DNA from 3 places in the Sphingomonas naphthae genome. Region 3 is predicted to be linked to each of the others. Evidence: predicted binding sites of a transcription regulator. Region 3 holds the regulator's gene; each other region holds the start of a gene.
The links. Region 3 encodes LexA, which represses DNA repair genes until DNA is damaged. Its sites were predicted from a motif close to GTTCCNCNCTTGTTCT; they were not measured.
Positions count from the first base shown of each region.

Region 1 (3,274 bases), 590 kb from region 3:
AGCGTGCCCGACGTGCGATCGAGGTTGAGATAATCCAGCCCGACATTGTCGAGGAAGCCCAGCCGCTCGACGATCTCCTTCAGGATCGGGGCCGCGATCTGGCGGCCCTGATCGGTGAGGTGATCGGGCAGGCCACGGAAGAAGGCCAGCGCCGGCCCCACCGCGCGGCGGGTGGAGATGGAGATGTCCTCGCCGGCGATCTTCACCGCGCGCGCCTCGGGGCGCAGGCGCGCGCCCTCGCACACCTCGCACGGCGCGGCGGACTGATATTTGGCCAGTTCCTCGCGCATCCACGCGCTCTCGGTGGAGGCCATGCGGCGATCGAGATTGCCGATCACGCCCTCGAAGGCCTTGCTCACCTGATACGACTTCTTGCCGTCGATGAAGGTGAGCGTCACCGCCTTCCCCTTGGTGCCGTTCAGCACCACGGCCTGCTGCTCGGGCGTCAGTTCGCGCCACGGCGTCTTGAGCGAGAAATCGAACGCGCGGCCGAGGCTCGCCAGCACCTGCATGTAATAAGGGCTGGGCGGGTTGGACTTGGCCCACGGCACCACCGCGCCCTTCTCGATCGAGAGAAGCTCGTTGGGCACCACCAGCTGCGGATCGAAATAGAGCTTCTCGCCGAGGCCGTCGCACGCCGGGCAGGCGCCCTGCGGCGCGTTGAACGAGAAGAGGCGCGGCTCGATCTCGGCGATGGTGAAGCCCGAGACGGGGCAGGCGAACTTCTCGGAAAATGTGATGCGGTTGGGCGGCAGCGTGCCGACGCCGGCCGCCGCCGATCCCTTGGCGGCGCCCTTCTTGCTGGTGCCCTTGGTGGCCACTTCGGCCTCGCGGCCCGGCACCACCGCGTCGACCAGATCGACATAGGCCAGCCCCTCGGCCAGCTTCAGCGCCGTCTCGAAGCTCTGCGCCAGCCGCGTCTCGATATCGGGCCGCACGACGAGGCGATCGACCACCACCTCGATGTCATGCTTGTATTTCTTGTCGAGCGCGGGGGCCTCCTCGATCTCGACCATCTCGCCGTCGATCCGCACGCGGGTGAAGCCGGCGCGCTGCCATTCGGCCAGCTCCTTCTTATACTCGCCCTTGCGGCCGCGCACGGCGGGGGCGAGCAGCAGGAAGCGCGTGCCCTCCGGCAGCGCCATCACCCGATCGACCATCTGGCTCACGGTCTGCGCCGAGATCGGCAGGCCGGTGGCGGGCGAATAAGGCACGCCCACCCGCGCCCACAGCAGGCGCATGTAATCGTAGATTTCGGTGACGGTCGCCACGGTCGAGCGCGGGTTGCGGCTGGTCGTCTTCTGCTCGATCGAGATCGCGGGGGAGAGGCCCTCGATATGCTCGACATTGGGCTTCTGCATCAGCTCCAGGAACTGGCGCGCATAGGCCGACAGGCTCTCGACATAGCGGCGCTGGCCCTCGGCGTAGATGGTGTCGAAGGCGAGGCTCGACTTGCCCGACCCGGACAGGCCGGTGATGACGACCAGCTTGTCGCGCGGGATTTCGACATCCACGCCCTTCAGATTGTGCTCGCGCGCGCCGCGCACGGAAATGTGGGTCAGGCTCATGGAGTCAGTTCTACTTCTGTTCTGTGCGGAGGGCCAGAGGGGAAGATAGGGTGCGGGTGCGCGGATGCCTAGCGGGGGCGGGGGGCATAAAAGCCCCTCCCCTTCAGGGGAGGGGAGCGCCACCGAAACCCTTGAACTCCCCTGCCAGTGTATTATCTCCCTCCCACACCTCCAGCCCAAGGACCGGCGATGGCGAAGAAGAAGGCCAAATCCCCCAAGCTGCCCAAGGAGATATTGGGCGTGAAGCTGCCGAAGGAAATCCGCGAGCAGGGCGGCGCGCTGCTAGCCAAGGCCGCCGCATCCCCCGCCGCCCGCGAGATCGTCGCCGCCGGCCTCACCATGGCCGCCGCCGCCGCGACCGCCGCCGTGGCGAAGAAGCGCACTCCCGCCGATCCGTCCACCACGCCGCCGAACCCGGCCAGGCCGGCGGGCACCACCGATCCACAGGCGATCGCCGATGCGCTGGGCGGGGCGGCGGAGATCGTGCTGGGGCGGTTGTTTGGGGGAAAGAGGTAAAGGCTGTCTACGGCGCCGCTATCCCGCTTGCCCCGTCACGGCATCGTCAGAACCGTCGCTGGCCCGCATCGACCTTTTCGCACAGGCCGGAAAAATCCTGCCCGGTGCCCTTGATCGTGATTTCGCCGGTCTGGCGATCGATCCTGAGCTTCGGCTTGTTGAGGCCGTTCAGGCGATAGCTCGCCCGGATCTCGTTGGCTCCGACGATCACGTCGTCCAACGGCCACCAATGCTGGTGGTCGCCGCCCGAATTGAGCGGCGGGATGAGCTTCTCCGGCAATCGGATGCGGCCGTCGCTGCCATAGATTTGTAGGGTGACGGCGGAGGCGAAGCCCTGCATTTCGGTCTGCACGCCGCTGCGTGACCGATATTTGTGATCGTAGCGATCCCATTCCAGCGTATTGACGTAGCCGGACCCCAGTTTTTCGCCCTGGCCCGAGCAGATCAGGTTGATCGCGTCACTACCGTCACCGGCCTGAGAGAGCGCCGGGGTGGCGAGAAGGAGCGTTGCGGTTGCCGCCAGCGAAATCCCACGCAATGCCATTCTCCCGCTTGTTTCGCGGCAGGATGACAGAAGCTGACCGTGCGGGCCAGCGCCTTGGCTAGAGAATTACGATCGCGGCGAGCAGAAAAAGGCCCACGCTGCAAAAGGTCGACAAAAGCGCGTCACCCGCCCCTACCAATAATGGCACACGCAAGCGGCGCGCGAACCAGCATGTCTGGACCGACAGATACCAGACGACCGCCGTGCCGATCGATACGGCCGCGACGATATGGGCTCCGGTGAAGGCGAACCCGCCGGCGAGGCTACCCACGCCCACGAGCAAGGCGAGCGGAGCGGTCGTGTAGCATTGTCCGTAGAACGGCCGCCGCAAGCTGGCATGGGTCAATCGCGTGTGCTGACGACGCAGCAAACGCACCGCCATCATGAGGGGGAACAGGCTGAACAGCAGCAGCCTCAGCGCGAGCAGCGCCAGATCGCTGTCGACAAGCGCGGCGAGCCCGTGATTGTCGGACAACAAGGGATTGCGGGGCGCGACGGTGACCTCGAAGCCATGCGACAGCAGCAACGTCAGAAACAGGAAGAGAGGCGGCCGGATCGCATCCTCATATTGATCCTCGGGGCGATCCGAGACCTCGCGATCGGCATAGTTCATCATCCGCTGCGGGTGGAACAGCGTGCGCCATAG
Region 1 is NZ_CP117411.1:2,459,358-2,462,631, reverse strand. Features, by position in the region: gene uvrA (excinuclease ABC subunit UvrA) at 1-1,568, opposite strand, end outside; gene PQ455_RS11840 (hypothetical protein) at 1,758-2,084, shown strand; gene PQ455_RS11835 (hypothetical protein) at 2,131-2,622, opposite strand; gene PQ455_RS11830 (hypothetical protein) at 2,687-3,274, opposite strand, start outside.
Region 1: a site for LexA is predicted at 1,576-1,591, ahead of uvrA (excinuclease ABC subunit UvrA). Genes of this name have one in related genera too.

Region 2 (3,274 bases), 590 kb from region 3:
GCTCTCGTCGAGCATCTGGCGTGCCAGCTCGGCATGGGGCAGCGCCGAGAGCCGGTCGCGCCACGCGGCGATATCCGCCACCAGCCGGCCGAGCGACTTGCGCGCCGCCCCGGTCAGCTCGTCGCTGTCGAGGATGCGGGCGGCGGCCAGCATCAGCGAGATGCCCTCGGCGCGGGCGAGCTGGTGGATCTTCTGCACCGCCTTGTCGCCCAGCCCCCGCTTGGGGACGTTCACGATCCGCTCGAACGCCAGATCATCGGCCGGCTGGGAGATGACGCGCAGATAGGCCAGGGCGTCGCGGATCTCGGCGCGCTCGTAGAAGCGGAAGCCGCCGACGATGCGATAGGGCATGCCGATCGCGATGAAGCGATCCTCGAACTCGCGCGTCTGGAACTGGGCGCGGACGAGGATCGCCACGTCGTCCAGCTTCGTGCCGCGCCGCTGCGCCGCCTCGATCTCGTCGCCGACGCGGCGGGCTTCCTCCGGCCCGTCCCACACGCCGATCACGCGAACCTTCTCGCCGCTGTCGGCCTCGGTCCACAGTGTCTTGCCGAGCCGCCCGCCATTTTGCGCGATCACGCCAGACGCGGCGGCGAGAATATGGCCGGTCGATCGGTAATTCTGCTCCAGCCGGATCACGGCGGCGCCCGGAAAGTCCCGCTCGAAGCGCAGGATGTTGGCCACCTCGGCGCCGCGCCACGAATAGATCGACTGGTCATCGTCACCCACGCAGCAGATGTTCTTGCGCGTCTGGGCGAGCAGGCGGAGCCAGAGATACTGGCTCGAATTCGTGTCCTGATATTCGTCGACGAGGATGTAGCGGAAGCGTTGCTGATAGCTTTCCAGCACGTCGCGATGCGTCTTGAGGATGACGAGCATGTGGAGCAGCAGGTCGCCGAAGTCGCAGGCGTTCACCGCCTTCAGCCGGTCCTGATAGCGCTGGTAGAGTTCGCCGCCGCGCCCGTTGGCATAGGCCTCGCTCTCGGCCGCATCGATATCGGCCGGCACCCAGCCGCGATTCTTCCAGCGATCGATCAGCCCCGCCAGCTGGCGCGCGGGCCAGCGTTTCTCGTCGATGTCGGCCGCCACGATCAGCTGTTTCAGCAGGCGCAGCTGATCGTCGGTATCGAGGATGGTGAAATTGGATTGCAGCCCGACCAGCTCGGCATGGCGGCGCAGCATCTTGGCGGCGATCGAGTGGAAGGTGCCGAGCCACGGCATCCCCTCCACCGCATCGCCCAGCATCCGGCCGATGCGGTGGCGCATCTCGCGCGCGGCCTTGTTGGTGAAGGTGACCGCCAGGATCTCGCTCGGCCACGCTCGCCGCGTCGCCACCAGATGGGCGAGGCGGGCGGTGAGCGCGGCGGTCTTGCCGGTGCCGGCGCCGGCCAGCACCAGAACCGGGCCTTCGGTGGTCAGCACCGCCTCGCGCTGGGGTGCGTTCAGCCCGCGGAGGTAGGGCGCTTCGGGGGAAATGTCGGTCACCGGCGAACAGTTAGGGAACGTCGGCCCCGCCCGCAAGCGCCGTCGCGAGCGGGCCACACCGTCTCCGAACCGTCATCCGGGTGCAGCGACAGACTCGACAAGCCAGGGTTGCTATGGCTTAACTTTTCGCCGGGGAGCAGCCATTTGGGCGGCGGAAGGATATCATCATGGCAGGGGACGGGCGCGGTATGTGGTTGCTGAGCAAGGGGCAGCGGGCGGAGCCTGAGCAGCAGGCGCCGGAGATCGCGCCGCTGGCCGAGCCCGAACTGACCCCGCAGCTGGCCGCCTCGGCGCAGGCCATCGGCGGCCGCTACGAGATGATGAATTCGGCGCTCGACAGCATCGGCCGCCTGATGGAGCAGCTGCGCGGCATCGAGCCGCTGATGGCCGAGATCAAGGGCCCGCTGGCGCAGGAATATGAGACGCGCCGGGCGGAGCATTCCGAGCTGACCGCGCTGCGCCACATGCACGAGACGATGGAGGCCGCGCTCTATTCGGCGCAGGCGCAGGAGCGCGACGCCGTGGGCAAGCTCTCCGCCGCCGAAATGGCGCTGGGCGAGGCCGAGGCGGTCCGCGCCGCGCAGGGCACCACCCTGGAAGAGCGCGCGATCGAGATCGATCGTATGCGCAACGACCTTCTCCAGCTCGAACTGAAGGCCCAGCATCTCGATTCCGCGCTGCGCGACGCGCTCGCCCGCAACGACGAGATGGATCACGATGTCGGCAATCTGCGCGGTCACCTCGAGGAGGTCGATCGCCGGCGCGCGGAGGCCGAATCCGGCCTCGCCCGCGCCACGCAGGACAATGCGCTGATCGCCGAGGAAACCGCCGTCCTCAAGAAGCGCTACGAGCAATCCTCGTCCGAAGTGGCGCGGCTCACCCGGATCGAGAACGATCTGGAAACCCAGCTCGCCGCCGAACGCGCGCGGGTGACGGCGAGCGAGGCCGGCGCGCTGGCGCTCCAGGCCGAATCGACCCGCGTGGTCCGCCAGCTGGAAACCCAGCTCGAACTGATCCGCTCCGAACTGTCCGCCACGCAGACCCGGCTGGAAACGTCGGTGGTGCGCGCGACCAAGCTGGAGGAACTCAACAACCAGCTGGGCTCGCGCCTCAACGAGGCCGGCAGCCGCCAGCAGCTGGCCGAACGCGCCATCGGCGAGCGCCAGACCGTCCTCGACCGTCAGGCCGAGCGGGTGCGCCTGCTGGAAGAGGAATCGGAATCGCTCCGCCAGCGCCATGCGGCGGTCGAGACCGCGCGCGCGGCGGCGGTGGAGCGGGCCGACCAGCTCGCCAAGTCGCTGGCCGGCCACGAGCGGGCGGTGGAGCGAGCCGAGGGGCGTGCCGGACAGGTCCGCACCAAGCTCGAAAAGCTCATGGCCGCGCACGAGGCCGCGCTGCGCGAGCAGGAGCAGCGGATCGAAGCGCTCCAGAAGGACATCGAACGCAGCCGCGCCGAAGCCGCGCTGGCCGAAGGCGCGCTGGAAACGGTGCGGCGCGATCGGGACCGGTTGCAGGTGGCGCTGTTCGGGAACGCCAGCGCGGCTGCGTGAGGGCTGGGGCTCGTGTGGCTCTCGACTCTGACTGGAGGCCGTTCGTCCCGAGCGTAGTCGAGGGACGTGAGGCTGGACGCACCGCTTGGGGCACGCCCCTCGACTTCGCTCGGGACGAACGGGCGAATTGGATGGCATTAGCCAATCCAACCTCCGTGCTCCTGCGAAAGCGAGATCTTTGCATAAGGTGTGGATTGGTGATTCATTCTCCTTGAGGGATCGAGGAGGCATGGGATGCG
Region 2 is NZ_CP117411.1:1,271,621-1,274,894, reverse strand. Features, by position in the region: gene PQ455_RS05995 (ATP-dependent helicase) at 1-1,485, opposite strand, end outside; gene PQ455_RS05990 (intermediate filament-like cell shape determinant CreS) at 1,653-3,035, shown strand; gene PQ455_RS05985 (IS5 family transposase) at 3,270-3,274, shown strand, end outside.
Region 2: a site for LexA is predicted at 1,489-1,504, ahead of PQ455_RS05995 (ATP-dependent helicase). Genes of this name have one in related genera too.

Region 3 (3,274 bases):
TCGGCAAGGGCGACGTGCTGGCGGTCGCGCGGGTCGCCGGGATCATGGCCGCCAAGCGCACCGCCGATCTGATCCCGCTGTGCCACCCCCTGCCGATCGCCGCCTGCACGATCGACCTGATCGTGGAGGACGACGCGGTGATCGCCACCGCCACCGTCACCACCAACGGCCGCACCGGGGTCGAGATGGAGGCGATGAGCGCCGTTTCGGTCGCCCTGCTCACCGTCTACGACATGGCCAAGGCGGTCGATAAGGCCATGACGATCGGGGATATTCGTCTCCTGTCCAAGACCGGCGGCAAGTCGGGCGACTGGCGCCGGCCGTGAGCCTGCTCCCGGTCGCCGACGCCCGCGCCCGCCTGCTCGCGCTGGCCGCGCCGCTGCCGATCGAGACCGTGCCGCTGATCGACGCGGCCGGGCGCCATGCCGCCGAACCCGTCCTCGCCCGCCGCACCCAGCCCGCCGCCGATCTCTCCGCGATGGACGGCTACGCCATCCGCTTCGCCGAGCGCCCCGGCCCGTGGCGCATCGTCGGCGAGAGCGCGGCCGGGCGCCCCTTCGCGATCCCGCTGGCCCCCGGCGAGGCCGCGCGCATCTTCACCGGCGCCGCTCTGCCCCCCGGTGCCGACACGATCCTCATCCAGGAGGAAGCCACCGCCGCCGACGGCCTCGTCCGCATGACCGGCAAAGGCCCGCCGGCCCAGGGCGAGCATGTCCGCCGGCGCGGCGCCGATTTCGCGGACGGCGCCCCCCTCATCGCGTCCGGCGATCGCCTCACACCCGCCCGCATCGGCCTCGCCGCCGCCGCCGGTCACGGCGCCCTGCCCGTCCGCCGCCGCGCTCGCGTCGCCCTGATCTCGACCGGCGACGAACTGGTGCCCCCCGGCGCGCCCACGCCCGACGACCGCCTGCCATCCAGCAACGCGCCGATGCTGGCGGCCCTGTGCGGCGGCCCGCTGGCGGAGATCGTCGATCTCGGCATCGTGCCCGACGATCTGGCCGCCCTCACCGCCGCCTTCGCCGAAGCCGCGCGCATCGCCGACGTGGTCGTCACGATCGGCGGGGCCTCGGTCGGCGACCATGATCTCGTCCGCCCCGCGCTGGCAGCGGCGGGCGCGGCGCTCGATTTCTGGCGGGTCGCGATGCGGCCGGGCAAGCCGCTGATGGCGGGGCGGATCGGCGACGCGGTCGTGCTCGGCCTGCCCGGCAACCCCGTCTCCGCCTTCGTCGGCGCCACCCTGTTCCTGAAACCGCTGCTCGCGCGTCTCTCCGGCGCGGTCGATCCCGCCCCCCCGATGGCCTTCGCCACCCTGCTCCATCCCCTCCCCGCCGTGGGTGGCCGAACCGATTTCCTGCGTGGGATCAATCAGATGGATGGCATTCGTGCGATGAATCGGCAGGACAGCGCCGGCCTGTCCTCGCTCGCCGCGGCCGATTGCCTGATCGTCCGCCCCGCCGGCGCGCCGCCCATCGCGGCGGGGGAACAGGTCGAGATCGTTACGCTCGCTTGACAGTCTGTTCCATGTTGCCTAGACGTTCCGCGTTCGTTCCCGATGGGGTATCATGCGATGCTGACGTCCAAGCAGAATGAGCTGCTCACCTTCATCAACCATCGACTGGGCGAGACCGGCGTGTCTCCCTCGTTCGAGGAGATGAAGGAGGCGCTCGACCTCAAGTCCAAGTCGGGGGTTCACCGGCTCATCAATGCGCTGGAGGAGCGCCAGTTCATTCGCCGCCTGCCCAACCGCGCCCGCGCGCTAGAGGTGCTGCGGATGCCCGAACTGATGCGCAAGGCCCCGCCCGCCTTGGTCGCCGTGCCGAAGAAGCCGATCCCGCAGGCCGCCAACGACGTGCTGGAAATCCCGCTCCACGGCCGCATCGCCGCCGGCGTGCCGATCGAGGCGATGGAGGGGCAGACCAGCCTGTCCGTCCCCGCCGCGCTGCTGGGCCCGGGCGAACATTATGCGCTCGAGGTCTCGGGCGATTCGATGGTCGAGGCCGGGATCCTCGATGGCGACTATGCGCTCATCCAGCGCACCGAGAGCGCCCGCGAAGGCCAGATCGTCGTCGCCCTGATCGACGAGATGGAAGCGACGCTCAAATATTTCCGCCGCGAAGGCACGATGATCCGGCTCGATCCGGCCAATCGCGCCTATGATCCGCAACGCTACAGCCCGGCGCAGGTCCGCGTGCAGGGCCGCCTCGCCGGCCTGCTCCGCCGCTACTGATCGCGCCCGATATGGCGCATGACCCGAAGGCGTTGCGGCCGATCCTGGAAGCCGCGACGCCGCCGGACGCCGAACTGGCGATGCGCGCCATGTTCGGCGGGCGGATGGCTCGCGCCCGAACTCGGCCTCCCTCTCGCCATTGGATGATGATTGCCTATCAGTGACGGGCTGATCGGCCTGGCGCTGTGCTGGTGTGCCTGATTCCATCGCGGGCTCGCCCAGCGTCGGTAACCGAAACCGAAAATAGGATTTCCCCGCGCATCCTCCCCTTGGCCTGAAGATGGCGACTGCGACCGGCGCGGTCCTGCCACTTGCATCCGGCAGGATGTGCCCTTGAGAGGGCTATCGCACCTCCGGGGAGGCGCGGGCGGCCGGGGGCGGGGCGGATCCCATGCTGAGGTGGCAGCAGGATCGAACACCGCACCGGGCCTTTGACGATCACGCGAAGCTTCGGCTGATGCCGGATGACTCCGCGCCGGTCGCCCCGGCGGCCTGCGCCACCAGGAGCCTGCCCCCTCCACCGCGATCACCAGTGACGGAAGCGGCGCGGCTTGTACGCTATTTGTTCTGGTTTGTCAAGTTTTAGATTGTGGTTAGATTCTGCGGCTGTCACTTCGCCACAGACTGCGCGCCTTCGATGGGCATAGCAGGGTTACCGGCGCGACGGTTAGAACCAGGACGACGAACGCTCTGGCGTCCAAGGGGCTTATTTGTTCCTTGGTGACGTCGAAGAAGGCAAACGTGAACCAAATCAGGAAGAAGGTCCAACTACACATAAGCCACGGCAACAGCCGCAACTAGCAGGGCGATGACCTTTCGCATGATCTATCCCTATCGCTGTGGTGATGATCTGCAAGAGCAGGTGGCAGCGAACCGATCGCGACGATCGTCACCCCGGACGTGTTCCGGGGTCCACCGGCTCCCGATCGATCCGGTTGAAGGACGGCATTGACGCGTGCTTCGGGCTGGACCCCGGCACGAGGCCGGGGTGACGAGCATCGTGGGGCGGCGGATTCCCCGCCCCGCCCCCTAGCGCGCCTGAAACCG
Region 3 is NZ_CP117411.1:1,864,825-1,868,098, forward strand. Features, by position in the region: gene moaC (cyclic pyranopterin monophosphate synthase MoaC) at 1-326, shown strand, start outside; gene PQ455_RS08820 (molybdopterin molybdotransferase MoeA) at 323-1,510, shown strand; gene lexA (transcriptional repressor LexA) at 1,568-2,227, shown strand; gene PQ455_RS08830 (hypothetical protein) at 2,239-2,391, shown strand; gene hflX (GTPase HflX) at 3,257-3,274, opposite strand, start outside.